Regions from separate parts of the Vallitalea guaymasensis genome, predicted to be linked through region 2. Evidence: predicted binding sites of a transcription regulator. Region 2 holds the regulator's gene; the other holds the start of a gene.
The links. The regulator HrcA, encoded in region 2, represses chaperone genes, less so after heat shock. The targets are predictions, from matches to a motif close to TGTTAGCACTCNNNNNNNNNGAGTGCTAACA.
Positions count from the first base shown of each region.

Region 1 (7,824 bases), 2.0 Mb from region 2:
TTTGTTTTCGTTCTACTTAGTCCCAAGGATATCCTGTCTAATATGTTAGCAAACATAACTGAATCTGCACCTTGCTTAGTTCTGCTTCCTATTTCTTCATTATCGAAACAAGCAGCTATATTAATACCGCTTTCATTTTCTGTACTTGCAATTGCTGAAAGACTAGAGTATACCATAGCTAGATTATCCAATCTAGAAGATTGAGCAAATTCATCATTAATACCAATAATATTCCCCTCGCCTATTAAGTAAAGGAATAGTTCAAAATCCAATATATCATCTACTTCCACATCAAGTTCTTTTGCGATATGTGATACTAGGTAATTATCTTTTTCCAGTACATCATTAATCTGTCCAATTAGCGGTAAAGTATCTTTTTGAGGATTGAACTTGACACCTTCATTGACATCTCTATTCATATGAATCGCTAAACTTGGTATTGTCAGTACAGATTTCTTGAAATCCATATATTTTATTGTTGGTTTCATGAGATTATCTGATTTCAATGCTACCTTACCTGCTAATGATAAAGGTCTGTCCAACCATGTATAATATATAGGTCCTCCATAGACTTCTGTATTAAGTGTAATATAATTTTCTGTTTTGATTTCAGAGATAGGTTTTATCTTGAAACTTGGACTATCAGTATGGGATAATATTATTTTGTATCCCATATCATCAACTAATTCTCCTACTGTAAAAGCTATTATTGTTGATGAGTAAGGGATAATATAATATTTTCCACCTCTTTGCATCTGCCACTCATCTTTCATTTTTAGTTCTGTGAATCCTGCTCTATCTAGTAATTTCTTCCCCTCTATAACTCCATGATATGGGGAAGGACTGTTTTTAATAAATGTCATTAAATCTTTTGCATAACTCATACTTGTTCTCATTATTCTTTTTCCTTTCTTTTTATGATTAATTCAACTTAAATACTTATATATAAAATCTCCATAAGTAATCAGCTGCTTCTTCTGCATAATCAATATTGATTCGTTTTGATTTTTTTATATCTAGGATTTTTTCTTTGTTATCACATATATATAAATTGTCAGAAAGCAAATCCATCCCATTATGAGTACGATCAAGTGCCAAGGCTTTGCACAGCTTACCAGGTCCATTAGAAAAGTTTTTCTTTTGATAACTGTTAAGCTCTTCATATGCTTTATTATATCTATTGTAAGACATTTTAGTAATGTTTTTAACTGGTTCTACTCCTCTAATCAATACAGCACATGGATTATCAATATTTTCTGTAACTACATTAAGGCAATAATACATCCCATATATGATATAAATATACGCATGTCCAGCTTCACCCCACATCACTTCGGTTCTAGGCGTTCTTCTCCCTCCATAAGTGTGACAAGCTTTATCGTCAATTCCTTTGTATGCTTCAACCTCAGTTATTTTTACTACAACCTCTTCATTGCTATCATTATATACTAGATGTTTACCTAATAATTCTTTTGCAACTATCAAAGTATCTCTTTCATAGAAATCTCTACTTAACTTATTCATATGTGAACAACTCTACTTTCTATACATGTTTTTAAAAATATGCTGTGTTTTGATTGGTATACTACTTACTTAATAATATTACAATAAAAGTATTGAAAGTTCTACCTCTATTTTGTATGATATACTTTAAGAGTATAATATAGATAGGTAATTTGGAAGGAATGGTGCTAAATGGTATCTTTTAACGTAATTGATATAAAACTTTTTATGAATAATCTATTAAGAGAAAATATGTTTGATGAATTTGAAGTATCAAGTGTAGAACTTAATACTTTTACTAAGTTTAATATATCCTGTGATTTAAATAAAAAATACCTATCGTCAGATGAAATAGAGATACTTGGAGATAGAAAACTGGTCAAATGGTCAGAGATAAAGGATATTGCTTTTTATATGATAAAAGGAAATAAGACCCCTTCATATCTGAAGATTGTCTTTGCCCTACCCCATGATAAAATAGAAAGCATGGTTAAGAAACATGAATTAAGTATTAAAGCTGATAATGTAAATGGATTATTCATCAATATCTTATTTGAAGATAACGTTCTAAAGTGTACTACTGGAAGCTCCATGAACATATTCACCTTAGATAAAACCTTAGAAAATTATTGGGATAACTCTGTAAAAACATTTTTCAAAAAACATGGTATAGCTGTTTAAAGGCTAAAATACACAGTTTACAACATTAAAGCTTCTTTTTGTTAGCACTCTTCTTAGACGAGTGCTAATTTTGTCTTGACATCTATTGAAAATACATTTATTATATTTTATATAAGTTTTAATAACACATATGAAAAACGTTAGGAGGAGTTAAGAATGAGTACTGAAAAAGGGAATTTATCCATCCATAGTGAAAATATTTTTCCAATAATTAAGAAATGGTTATATTCTGACCATGATATATTTGTAAGAGAGCTTATTTCCAATGGGTGTGATGCTATAACTAAATTAAAGAAATTGGATGCAATGGGAGAGACTTCTCTACCAGAAGATAATGAGTTCAAGATTGAAGTTATCGTTGATGACAAAGAGAAAACTTTAACTTTTATAGATAATGGTATCGGTATGACTGATGAAGAGGTTAAACAATATATTAACCAGATTGCTTTCTCTGGTGCTGAAGATTTTCTTAATAAATATAAGGATAAGGCTAATGAAGATCAGATTATAGGTCATTTTGGACTTGGTTTCTATTCTGCATTCATGGTAGCAGAAAAAGTTACAATAGATACTCTTTCTTATAAAGAAGGAGCAAAAGCTGTACGCTGGGTAAGTGACGGTGGTAATGAATACGAAATGAGCGATAGTGATAGAACTGAAAGAGGAACCAAAATTACATTAAGCATTGGTGAAGATGGAAAAGACTTCTTGAATGAATGGACAGTCAAAAGCACTATCCAAAAATATTGTTCTCTAATGCCTATAGAAATCTATCTTATCAATCCTAATAAGGAAGAACCTAAAGTAGAGAATGAAGAGGAAAATGGTGAAGTTAAAGAACCAGAAGCACCAAAACCATTAAATGATACTACACCTCTATACTTGAAGAAACCTAATGAGTGTACTGATGAAGAGTATAAAGAATTCTATAGAAAGATTTTTATGGACTTCAAAGAACCTTTATTCTGGATTCACCTTAATATGGACTATCCATTCAACTTAAAAGGAATCCTCTATTTCCCTAAACTTGGAAATCAATTTGATACAATGGAAGGACAAATCAAATTATATAATAACCAAGTTTTTGTTGCTGATAATATCAAAGAGGTTATTCCTGAATTCTTATTATTGTTAAAAGGTGTTTTAGATTGTCCTGACCTTCCACTTAATGTATCAAGAAGTTTCTTACAAAATGATGGATTCGTTAAGAAAATTTCTAACTACATCACCAAAAAAGTTGCTGACAAACTTAATTCATTATATAAGAAAGAAAAAGAATCCTATGAAAAATTCTGGGATGATATTCATCCATTCATTAAATTCGGATGCTTAAAAGACGATAAGTTCTTTGATAAAACAAAGGGAATCATCTTATATAAAACAACAACTGGCGATTATGTAACTCTTGAAGAGTATTTAGATAGAAATAAAGAAAAACATGAAAATAAAGTTTATTATGTAACAGATGAAACTCTTCAATCTCAATACATCAAGATGTTCAAAGATAATGGTATGGAAGCTGTCATAATGAATACAACTATTGACCAACCTTATATTTCACATATTGAGATGAAGGAAAGTGAAAACAATATAAAATTCGCTAGAATAGATGCTGACCTTACTGATAGTCTAAAAGATGAAGACAGTACAAGTGAAGAAGACAACAAAAAACTTAGTGAAGAAGTTCAAACTGTATTCAGAAAAGCTCTTGCTAATGAAAATCTTACTGTAACTATGGAGAATCTAAAATCAGAAGATATATCAGCTATGATAATATTACCTGAAGAATCTCGTAGAATGCAGGATATGAGCAAAATGTACGGTATGTTTGGAATGGACAGCGCAGCTATGCCAAGTAATGAAAGTCTTCTACTTAACAAGAAAAACAAGTTAGTTAAATATATCATTGATAATAAGGATAACGAGAATACTGATATATTCTGTAATCAAATTTATGATTTAGCTATGATAAGTCATAAGCAGTTATCCCCTGAAGCAATGACTAAATTCATTGAAAGAAGTAATAAGATACTTCAAAAATTAATCTAATCTTTAATAGACAGCTCAAATTTCCCACCTTTAATTATTAAGTGGGAAATTTTGAGTAGATAATATTTGACAAATATCTACATTAGTGATATTATAATACAAAATTTAATAGTTTAGTATGGTAGAGGAGCATTTTACATTAGTAAGTAATTTGATTTGTTCAGGCAAAAGTGATAATTATTGAAAGGGTAAGGTGCCGAAGAAGAAAATACCTGTTTTATTTTCTGTCTGGGTATATAGTCAATAGCTATATAACTGTCATATATATTATTATATATGGGGTGCTACTTGTGACATTTTATTTGATTATTTCACAGTCGGCACATAACGCCGACTGTTTTTTATTTAAATCTTATCCTCCACTAATTACTGAAATATTAAACAAAAATTTCAATTATTTTAGTTAATAGCAATATAATATATTAAGTAAGTAATAGAAATAGGAGGTCTGATAATCATAAAAATAAATTTCCACATGAAATCGTAAATATTTGCTTACCTTATATTGATGTTTTGGTGAAAAACAGATATACTAAAGTAGAATAAAAAGCTATTTTGAGCATTTCATATGCTTTAGAAATAGGACTTTTCTATAAGATAAACATGAGTGACTATGTCACGTAAAAGATTTCAAGGAAAATAGTAAGTAATAATAAAATGTAAAGTTTATAGATGTAGGTAAATAATTTTGTATATAAAATCTTAGGAGGTTGTTATATGTCTATTTTTACAGGATCTGGTGTAGCGATAGTAACACCATTTAACGATGATATGAGTGTTAACTTTGAAGGGTTAGAAAAATTAATTGATTTTCAAATAGAAAATAAAACTGATTGTATTGTTATCTGTGGTACAACTGGTGAATCATCAACACTTAATGATGAGGAACATCTTGAATGTATAAAAGTGGCAATAGACAGGACTAATAAAAGAGTACCTGTCATAGCTGGAACTGGAAGCAATGACACTAAGCATGGTATTGAATTATCTAAGAGAGCTGAAAAGCTTGGTGCTGACGGTCTATTGCAAGTGACTCCTTATTATAATAAAACTACTCAAAAAGGATTGATTAGACACTTTTCTTCTATTGCCAACAGCGTTGATATCCCTGTTGTATTATATAATGTACCATCAAGAACAGGTCTTAACATTGATGTTGATACTGCAGTAGAATTATCAAAAGTAGATAATATCGTTGCTATAAAGGAAGCTAGTGGAAACATAGGTCATATTACTGAATTAGTTGCTAGATGCGAAGGTAATCTTGATCTATATTCTGGTAATGATGATCAGATAGTACCTCTACTCTCTCTAGGTGGTAAAGGTGTTATCTCCGTAGTAGCAAACATTCTACCAAAAGAAACTCATGACATAGTAGCCAAGTTTTTAACTGGGGATGTAAAAGGAAGTCTTGATCTACAACTTAAATTACATGAATTGATTAAATCACTTTTCTGTGAAGTCAATCCGATACCAGTAAAAGCTGCTATGAATTATTTAGGTCTTCCATCTGGCCCATGTCGCTTACCATTAACAGATATGGAACCAGCTAATAGATTACGAGTTGAGAATGCAATTAAAAAATTAGGAATAACTATCTAAATCATTAAAACCACTGAATACATTTTGATTCAGTATTCAGTGGTTATTTATATACTATGGAAAAAACTACTTTTTTTCGTGGAAAGCTTTTAAAATGAAAGGAGTTTTACAATGACTAGAATTATAATGCATGGTTGTAATGGGAAAATGGGACAGGTAATTTCTAAAATAGTAGAAGAAGATAATGATGCCTCTATAGTAGCAGGTATTGATATATCTGATCATATTGATAACCCCTACCCTGTTTTTACTGATATTAACACTCTAGATGTTGAAGGAGATGTTATAATCGACTTCTCCACAGCCAAAGCTGTACCTTCATTAATCGACTATGCAAAGTCTAGAAAAATACCTGTTGTTTTATGTACAACTGGTCTGAATGATGAACAAATCAATTTAGTTAATGAAGCTAGTAAAGAGATTGCTATCCTTTTATCAGCTAATATGTCACTTGGAGTTAATTTGATACTTAACTTAGTAAAGAAAGCTGCTCAAACCCTTACCTCAGCAAATTTTGATATTGAGATCATCGAGAAACATCACAATCAAAAGATTGATGCTCCTAGTGGTACAGCATTAGCTATTGCTGATTCAATCAATGCTTCTCTCAATAATGAATATTCCTATACTTATGATAGATCTAAGGAAAGAGTTAAACGTGATTCAAAAGAAATAGGTATACATGCTGTTAGAGGTGGTACAATCGTTGGTGAGCATTCAATTATTTTTGCTGGAAAAGATGAAATAGTAGAACTTAATCACAGTGCCTTATCAAAAGACATTTTTGCTGTTGGAGCTGTGAATGCTGCTAAGTTCTTAAGCCAAAAATCTGAAGGTATGTATGATATGCAGAATGTAATTGAAGGTAATTAAAAAAAGTAATATTACGTCAGCAGATTAAACGTCCATGTTTAAAACTGCTGATTATTATTTTTAAGGTATTCATAATATTTTTGTAGGATACCAGGGTTAGAATCCAGGAACTTGATGAACTGTTCAATATTTTTAAGAACCATTGGTCTAACATAATGTTCCATTAATTCTGTATCCTTCAATATGCTATCTTCAACTCCAATAATATTAAGAAATTTTTCTATGACCATATGTCTGTGATATAGAAATTCTCCTATCTTCTCCCCTTTTTCAGTGAGATTTATTAATCCGTATTTTTCATAATTAACTAATCCTATTGAATTAAGTTTCTGAACAATTTTGGTTGATGACGAAGGTCTTACATTGAGATTACTAGCAAGTTGATTCATTCTTACATAATTTTCTTCTTTACATATTCTATATATCATTTCCAGATAATCTTCCATGCTGGGGGTTAGATAATTATTTTCTCTATTGAGTATCTCATAACCTCTAAATGTATAGAACTCTGATAAATTGATGGTTATCGCCTCCCTAAGTCTAATTTATTATTTTTTTACTAGATTTATTCCTCTTCAATATATACATTCCAATCTCCAATATTATTTTTTAGTGATTAATTTAAGTTATAGTTATTATTGCAAAAAATTTTTTTGTACTTGCACCAAACAGGTTTTATTAAAATATATTATTCTAAATGAGTTAAAAAAGTTTCTTACGGCTAACTTTATAAGTTATGTTCAAATTAATAAATATATCCCTATAAAAATTATGATTGAGGTGATTTGTATAAATAGTAACATAATGTCACTTGATAAACTTATGATAGGAAAAAATTGTAAGTTATTAAGATTACAAGCTGATGGGATCACTAGAAGAAGATTACTTGATTTAGGATTAGTAAAAGATACTTTTATAAAAGCTTTGTATAAAAGCCCTTGTGGAGACCCTGTAGCATATGAAATTAGAGGGTCAGTTATAGCATTACGCTTAGAAGAAGCATCTAAGATAATAGTAGAATATATTCCTAAGAAGGAGGAGTCTATTTAATGGGACTTACTAATCAATCCACTGGTCTAAAAACTCTAAGAGATAGTTTTAATGTAGACCTGCAAT
Region 1 is NZ_CP058561.1:981,610-989,433, forward strand. Features, by position in the region: gene HYG85_RS04390 (M18 family aminopeptidase) at 1-896, opposite strand, end outside; gene HYG85_RS04395 (DNA-3-methyladenine glycosylase) at 940-1,524, opposite strand; gene HYG85_RS04400 (DUF5721 family protein) at 1,696-2,184, shown strand; gene htpG (molecular chaperone HtpG) at 2,341-4,233, shown strand; lysine riboswitch at 4,348-4,528, shown strand; gene dapA (4-hydroxy-tetrahydrodipicolinate synthase) at 4,951-5,835, shown strand; gene dapB (4-hydroxy-tetrahydrodipicolinate reductase) at 5,947-6,708, shown strand; gene HYG85_RS04420 (metal-dependent transcriptional regulator) at 6,747-7,154, opposite strand; gene HYG85_RS04425 (FeoA family protein) at 7,513-7,758, shown strand; gene HYG85_RS04430 (ferrous iron transporter B) at 7,758-7,824, shown strand, end outside.
Region 1: a site for HrcA is predicted at 2,224-2,254, ahead of htpG (molecular chaperone HtpG). Genes of this name have one in related genera too.

Region 2 (7,824 bases):
TTACTTCTCCAGCACCTAATTTGGCAGCTGTAATTCCTAATATCCCACTTCCACAACCTACATCAATTACTAAATCATCTTTTGATAAATATTTATTTATCATACTGACACACATGGAAGTGGTCTCATGTGTCCCTGAACCAAATGCCATGCCTGGATCAATTTCTATTATAACATCATCATGCGTTTTCTTTGTGTACTTTTCCCAAGTTGGTTTAATAATTATATTATTATCTATCTTAAAAGGCTTATAATATTTTTTCCAATTATTCGCCCAATCCTCATCATCTATGATAGTTAATTCAATATTGGTCTTACCAACTTCCAGATATTTACCAATATCTTTGATTTTAGCTTTTATTTCATCTATTTTTTCAGTAACATCCTCTTGCTCTGACAAATAAAATCTGATAAAAGTATCTCTATTATTATCAATAACTCCATCTTCTATATAATCTACGATAATTTCTTCCTTATCTTCATTTGATAGAGTATTGTCAACTACTTCTATACCCTGTATTCCCTGTTCAGTAAGCATATAGCTTACAGCTTCTATGGCTTCGTCATTGATATAGACTTTACATTGGGTCCATTTCAATATATTACACATCCTTTTAGTGTACTATAATATTTTCACTTATGTAGCCTGTAATTTAATCAAAGGCATCCATGACTTTATCATACCACTTTTTTTTCTTACCGTCTTTGAAATCTTTTACCTGCTCTCCAAAAGTAGCAGAAAATTCTTTTAGCAATTCCTTTTGCTTTTCATTCAATTTTTTAGGAACATCTACAACTACAGTAACATATTGGTCTCCTCTAATTTTGGAATTTCTTATATGAGGTACACCTTTTCCTTTTAACCTGAATCTAGTATGTGTTTGTGTTCCATCTTTTATTTCATATTTTACATTTCCGTCAAGAGTAGGAACTTCAAGTTCTGCACCAAGTGCCGCTTGAGCAAATGATATAGGTAATGTATAGTAAATATCAACACCTTGTCTTTCAAAGAACTCATGAGGTTTTACATATACAGTTACCAGTAAATCTCCTCTTGGTCCACCATTAGTACCTGGTTCACCTTTTCCACTTAACCTTATACTTTGACCATTATCAATACCAGCAGGAATATCTACTGCTATTTTCTTTCTCTTTCTAACATATCCTGTTCCTCTACAAGATGTACATTTATCTTTTATTACTTTTCCTGTTCCACCACAATTATTACAGGTCTTAACACTTGTTATATTACCAAACATAGTCTGTTGATTATATCTCACTTGACCTGAACCTTTACAATGAGGACATGTTTCTGGCGTTGTTCCTTTCTTAGCTCCAGTACCTGAACATTCTTCACAAGTCTCAGAAATAACCATATCTATTTCTTTTTCTACACCAAATACGGCTTCTTTAAAATTAAGTGTAACAGAAGTTTTTAGACTTGCACCCTTTGTAGGAGCATTAGCATTTCTTCTACGACCTCCGCCGCCACCAAAGAAATCACCGAATATATCTCCAAATATATCTCCAACATCTGAGAAATCAAAGCCTCCTGCTCCTCCGCCGCCTCCATTACTAAATGCAGCGTGACCAAATTGATCATATTTTGATCTTTTTGATGAGTCACTTAATACCTCGTAAGCTTCTGTTGCTTCTTTGAATTTGTGTTCAGCAGATTCATCACCTGGGTTCATGTCAGGATGATATTGTTTAGCTAATTTTCTATATGCTTTCTTTATATCAGCGTCAGTAGCACTTTTCCCAACACCTAATACCTCATAATAATCTCTTTTATCTGCCATTATTCCCACCTACCTCTTTTTATGATTAATTTTGAATTATTTGATTCAACTTATATTTAATAGCTCAACTTTCCCACTTTTAATTTAATGCAGGAAAATAAAATGTTATGGGTTTCCTATACATACAATATTGAAGTGGGAAAGTTGAGTTAATAGTATTAAATTCACCACAATATATATTGTGTTATTAATTATAGCCTAACCATTATATATTGTGGTCAAAATATCACATTCATAATTATAATAAAAATTCTCGTCTATAATATATATATTCTTTAAGAAAGCCAAAGACCAATGTCTTTGGCTTTTTTACAATTTTATATTTTACACTTCTTTGAAGTCTGCGTCAACTACATCATCATCATTATTTGGTTGTTCTTGATTTGGTTCAGCTCCTGGGGCACCTTGTGGTCCTGCTCCCGGTGCCGCACCGGCAGCTCCAGCTTGTTGATATAATTTAGTTGAAAGCTCTCCGAAAACAGTCATTAATGCTTCTTTTGCTACTTTTATTTCTTCTACATTAGCATCTGTCATGTTATCAATAGTTGATTTACCAAGTACTTCTTTTAACTTAGTAACTTCAGCTTCTACTTTTTCTTTTTCAGCAACGTCAACTTTATCCCCTAATTCATTTAATGTCTTTTCAGTTTGGAATACAAGTGAATCAGCTTCATTTCTTACATCAATAGCTTCTTTTCTCTTCTTATCTTCTTCTTCGAAGTTTTGAGCTTCATCAACAGCTTTGTTGATTTCATCATCAGATAAGTTTGTACTAGCTGTAATTGTAATATGTTGTGTTTTACCTGTTCCAAGATCTTTAGCTGTAACATTAACAATACCGTTAGCATCTATATCAAAAGTAACTTCTATTTGAGGGATTCCTCTTGGTGCTGGTGGAATTCCATCTAATTGGAATCTTCCGATTGATTTGTTATCTTTAGCGAATTCTCTTTCACCTTGAACTACATGGATATCAACGGCTGGTTGATTATCTGCAGCAGTTGAGAATACTTGACTCTTCTTAGTAGGAATTGTAGTGTTTCTTTCGATTAACTTAGTAGCTACACCACCTAAAGTCTCAATACCAAGTGATAATGGTGTTACGTCTAGAAGTAATATGTCTCCAGCTCCAGCTTCACCTGATAATTTACCACCTTGGATTGATGCTCCTATAGCAACACATTCATCTGGGTTAATACCTTTGAATGGCTCTTTACCTGTTAATTTGTTTACTGCATCTTGTACAGCAGGGATACGTGTTGATCCACCAACCAATAATACTTTATCAAGTTCAGTTGCTGATAATCCTGAATCTCTTAAAGCATTGTTTACAGGACCCATTGTTTGTTGAACAAGGTCAGCTGTCAATTCATCAAATTTAGCTCTAGTAAGTGTGATATCCAAATGTTTTGGTCCTTCTTGAGTAGCTGTAATGAATGGTAAGTTAATATTAGTTGTTGTTGCTGTTGATAATTCTTTTTTAGCTTTCTCAGCTGCTTCTTTCAATCTTTGAACAGCCATCTTATCATTAGTTAAATCTATACCATCTGAAGTTTTGAATTCTTTTATAAGGTAATTCATGACACGTTCATCAAAGTCGTCTCCACCAAGTTTGTTATTACCACTTGTAGCTAATACTTCAATAACACCGTCTCCGATTTCAATGATAGATACATCAAATGTTCCACCACCAAGGTCATAAACCATAATTCTTTGCTCATTTTCATTATCAAGACCATAAGCTAAAGCTGCAGCTGTAGGCTCATTGATGATTCTCTTAACTTCAAGACCAGCTATCTTTCCTGAATCCTTAGTCGCTTGTCTTTGGCTATCAGTAAAGTATGCAGGAACTGTAATAACAGCTTCTGTAACCTTTTCACCTAAATAACTTTCTGCATCAGATTTTAATTTTTGAAGAATCATAGCCGAAACTTCTTGTGGAGAATATTTCTTATCATCAATAGTTACTCTAAAATCAGTACCCATATGTCTCTTAATTGAAGCTACTGTTTTATCAGGATTAGTGATCGCCTGTCTCTTAGCAGGTTCTCCTACTAATCTTTCTCCATTTTTTGTAAAAGCAACAACTGATGGTGTTGTTCTAATACCTTCTGCGTTAGCAATTACTACTGGCTTTCCACCTTCCATAACTGCAACACATGAGTTAGTTGTACCTAAATCAATACCAATTATTTTACCCATTTAATTTCCTCCTTCATATCAATATACTCGTCAATGTTTTTTATAATTTTATTTATTCGACGAAGATTATTTTTTAAGTAATTAATAATATATATATAAGATGCACAATATTATAATCATACATTCTATATTTCTTTAAATTTTATGTTGTTGAACTAGTTTACCACTTTTACCATACTATGTCTTAAAACTGAATCGTTGTACATATATCCTTTTTGGAATACTTCTGCAACTATATTTTCACCTAATGACTCATCATCAGCATGTGTAACTGCATGATGGAAGTTAGGATCAAATTCATTTCCTTCAGCTTTTATTTCTTCTACTCCAAGTTCGTTAAGAGCACTCATCAACTGTTTGAATATCATCTCAACACCTTGTGTAAAAGGTAGTTCTTTTTGTTCTTCTGAAATACTGTCTAGAGCACGTTCAAAATTATCTACAATAGGTAATAATTTTTCTAATGTCTCTTTTGCTCCATTTTCATACATCATAGATTTTTCTTTTATGGTTCTTTTTCTGAAGTTATCAAATTCTGCCATAGTTCTTTGTAATTTATCTACGTATTCGTTAACTTCCTTTTCTTTTTGTTTCAGTTTTTTATTCATATCATTTTCTCCAGTAGAATCTTCTTCTAATTTTACATCTTCAACTTCTTCTAAATTTTCTTCTGAATCTTTTTCTTCAACTTCTTGTTCATTAATTATTTCATCTTTAATTTCTTCTGAAAGATTTTCTTCAGAAACTTTTTCATTAGCCACTATATAACCACCTTCCTATTTTAACTTATTAATAATTTCTTCCATCTTTGACATTAAACATGAAAGAGAACCTATTGTATTTTCGTAATCCATCCGTTTAGGACCAATGATACCAATGAATCCAATATTCTCTCCACCAAGTTTGTAAGTAGTAGTAATCAAACTACAATCTTTCATTTCATCAATAACATTTTCGTCACCAATAGTGACTTTTATATTCACACCATTTTCTTCTAATACAGTATAGACCATATCTTTTAGAACCTGTTTCTCTTCAAGTCTATGCATTAGATTGGTTGCTTTTGATATATCATTGAATTCTGGGAATCTCAATATATTAGTTGCACCAGACGTATAAATCTCTGTATCATCAACAGATTTTATAGTATCAAAAATTGCATCTAACACTTTATTGACTATGTCAGCATTACTTCCCGCAAAATCCTTTAATTGTTGAATAAGTGGTAGATTAATCTGTTCAAGAGTAAGACCATACAACTGCTCATTAAGAACGAAAGTCAATCTATTCAACATTGTTTGATGTACTGGTTCATTAATATTAATCATATAATTCTTAATAATATTACCATCTGTTACTATAACAGCTAATATCCTTTTTTCCTGTACACCTATTAATTGTATATTTTTTATTTTAGCTTTATTAATCTGTGGTGAAGAAACAATCGTAGCATAATTAGTTTCATTTGCCAGCATTTTAGCAATATTTTTCAACAAAGATTCTATCCTATCTACACGTTGAAACAGCTGTTCTATATATAAACCATTATTTATCTCATCTTGATGAAGATTCATAAGCTTATCAACATATAGCCTATACCCCTTGTCAGATGGAATTCTGCCTGCAGACGTATGAGGTTGCAATATAAGACCTAATTCTTCAAGATCAGACATTTCATTTCTTATAGTAGCAGGACTTATACCCAAGTCATAATTCTTTGAAATTGTTCTTGAACCTACTGGTTCTGCTGTATCCAGGTAATTTAAAATTATTGCTCTAAGAATTTTTATCTTTCTATCATTCAGTTCCATATTGCACCACCTTTGTTAGTTATTTTTTTGTTAGCACTCTACTCTAATGAGTGCTAATGCTTGAAATAAAAATATCACTTGCAGATAGATTTGTCAAGTAATTTTACAAAATTTAATTATTTTTTTTGAGCTTAATACATTTGTAACATATTTTACCACCTGTGTTTATGCCCATTATAGCCATATTAATCAAACAAAAACATGGATAATGCAAAATTACTAACATCAATCCCTTTTTTAGTTAATCTTAGTCTACATCCATCTTCTATAATAAGTCCTTTTTCTATAAGCTCCTGTATAACATCTTTATAATAATATTCTATTTCATGGCCCCACCTATTATAAAAATCAATCTTGTCTATACCTTCTAATAATCTCAATCCCAAAAACATATATTCCTCAATAGAAGTCTTTTTACTGATTTTCTCAGTACTCTCCTTAAGCTTACTAATATCTCCATTAATATCTATATAATTTGATAGATTATTGATATTCTTATATCTAAAGCCCTCAAAATATGAGGAAGCCCCTAACCCCATACCTATATATTCTTCTTCTTTCCAATATACCTTATTATGATAGCACTCTCTGTTGTCCAAGGCATAATTGGATATCTCATAGTGTTTATAGCCATTATCTTGTAGCGTATCATGAATCAGCCAATACATATCACGTTCTACATCTTCAGCTGGTAAAACAAGCTTGTTATCATCATATAACCTAGAAAATTTAGTTCCTTCTTCAATTATCAAAGAATAATAAGATATGTGTTCCGGTCTAAGACTGATTATCTTTTTTAAGTCATTCTCTATATCACTGATAGTTTGATTAGGTAGAGCAAACATCAAATCTATATTTATATTATCAAAACCACTATTTCTAATCATATTATAATTATTTAGGAATTCCTCCCAAGTATGGATTCGTCCTAATTTCTTTAATAATCCATTGTTACATGATTGTAATCCCATACTTATACGATTTACGTCAGATGAAAGAAGTACTTTTATTTTCTCTTCATCAAGTGTTCCTGGATTGGCTTCAATTGTTATCTCTGCATCTCTATCAATATTATAATATGATTTCAGGGTATCAAAGATTTTTTCTATATCTGGACATGACAGAATAGACGGTGTACCACCGCCTATAAATATACTTTTCACATTAGAATCTTTTGCAAAATCACTATAATTTTTTATCTCATTGATTAAAGCATTAACATATTCCTTGATGACACTATCTTTATTGTCAAAAGATAGAAAATCGCAATAATTACATTTGCTTTTGCAAAAAGGAATATGAATATATAAACTGATATCTTTCATTTTCAACACCTAATCATCTAGCTTAAGTACACTCATAAAAGCTTGTTGAGGTACTTCTACATTACCTACTTGACGCATTCTCTTCTTACCTTTTTTCTGTTTTTCAAGAAGTTTTCTTTTTCTTGATATATCTCCACCATAACATTTAGCGAGTACATCTTTTCTCATGGCTTTAATAGTTTCTCTAGCAATTATTTTATTACCCACAGCTGCTTGTATTGGTATTTCAAATAGGTGTCTAGGTATTTCTGTTTTCAATTTTTCTGCTATCTTTCTTCCTCTATCATATGCCTTGTCAACATGAACGATAAAGGATAATGCATCAACGACTTCTTTGTTGATTAGTATATCAAGTTTTACTAATTCAGATTCTTTGTATCCAACTAATTCATAATCAAAGGATGCATAACCTCTTGTCCTAGATTTTAGAGCATCAAAGAAATCATATATTATTTCATTAAGTGGAAGTTCATAAGTCAGCATGGCTCTTGTCTCTTCAATGTAATCCATACCGAAATACTCTCCACGTCTTTCTTGACAAAGTTCCATTACCGTTCCAATATAATCTGTTGGAACCATTATCTCAGCTTTCACTATTGGTTCTTCCATAGTTCTTATCTCTGAAACATCAGGCAAATCAGTTGGGTTTGCAAGATCAATAACTTCACCATTAGTCTTATATAC
Region 2 is NZ_CP058561.1:4,590,149-4,597,972, reverse strand. Features, by position in the region: gene prmA (50S ribosomal protein L11 methyltransferase) at 1-598, opposite strand, end outside; gene dnaJ (molecular chaperone DnaJ) at 654-1,802, opposite strand; gene dnaK (molecular chaperone DnaK) at 2,127-4,004, opposite strand; gene grpE (nucleotide exchange factor GrpE) at 4,160-4,765, opposite strand; gene hrcA (heat-inducible transcriptional repressor HrcA) at 4,781-5,815, opposite strand; gene hemW (radical SAM family heme chaperone HemW) at 6,001-7,140, opposite strand; gene lepA (translation elongation factor 4) at 7,150-7,824, opposite strand, start outside.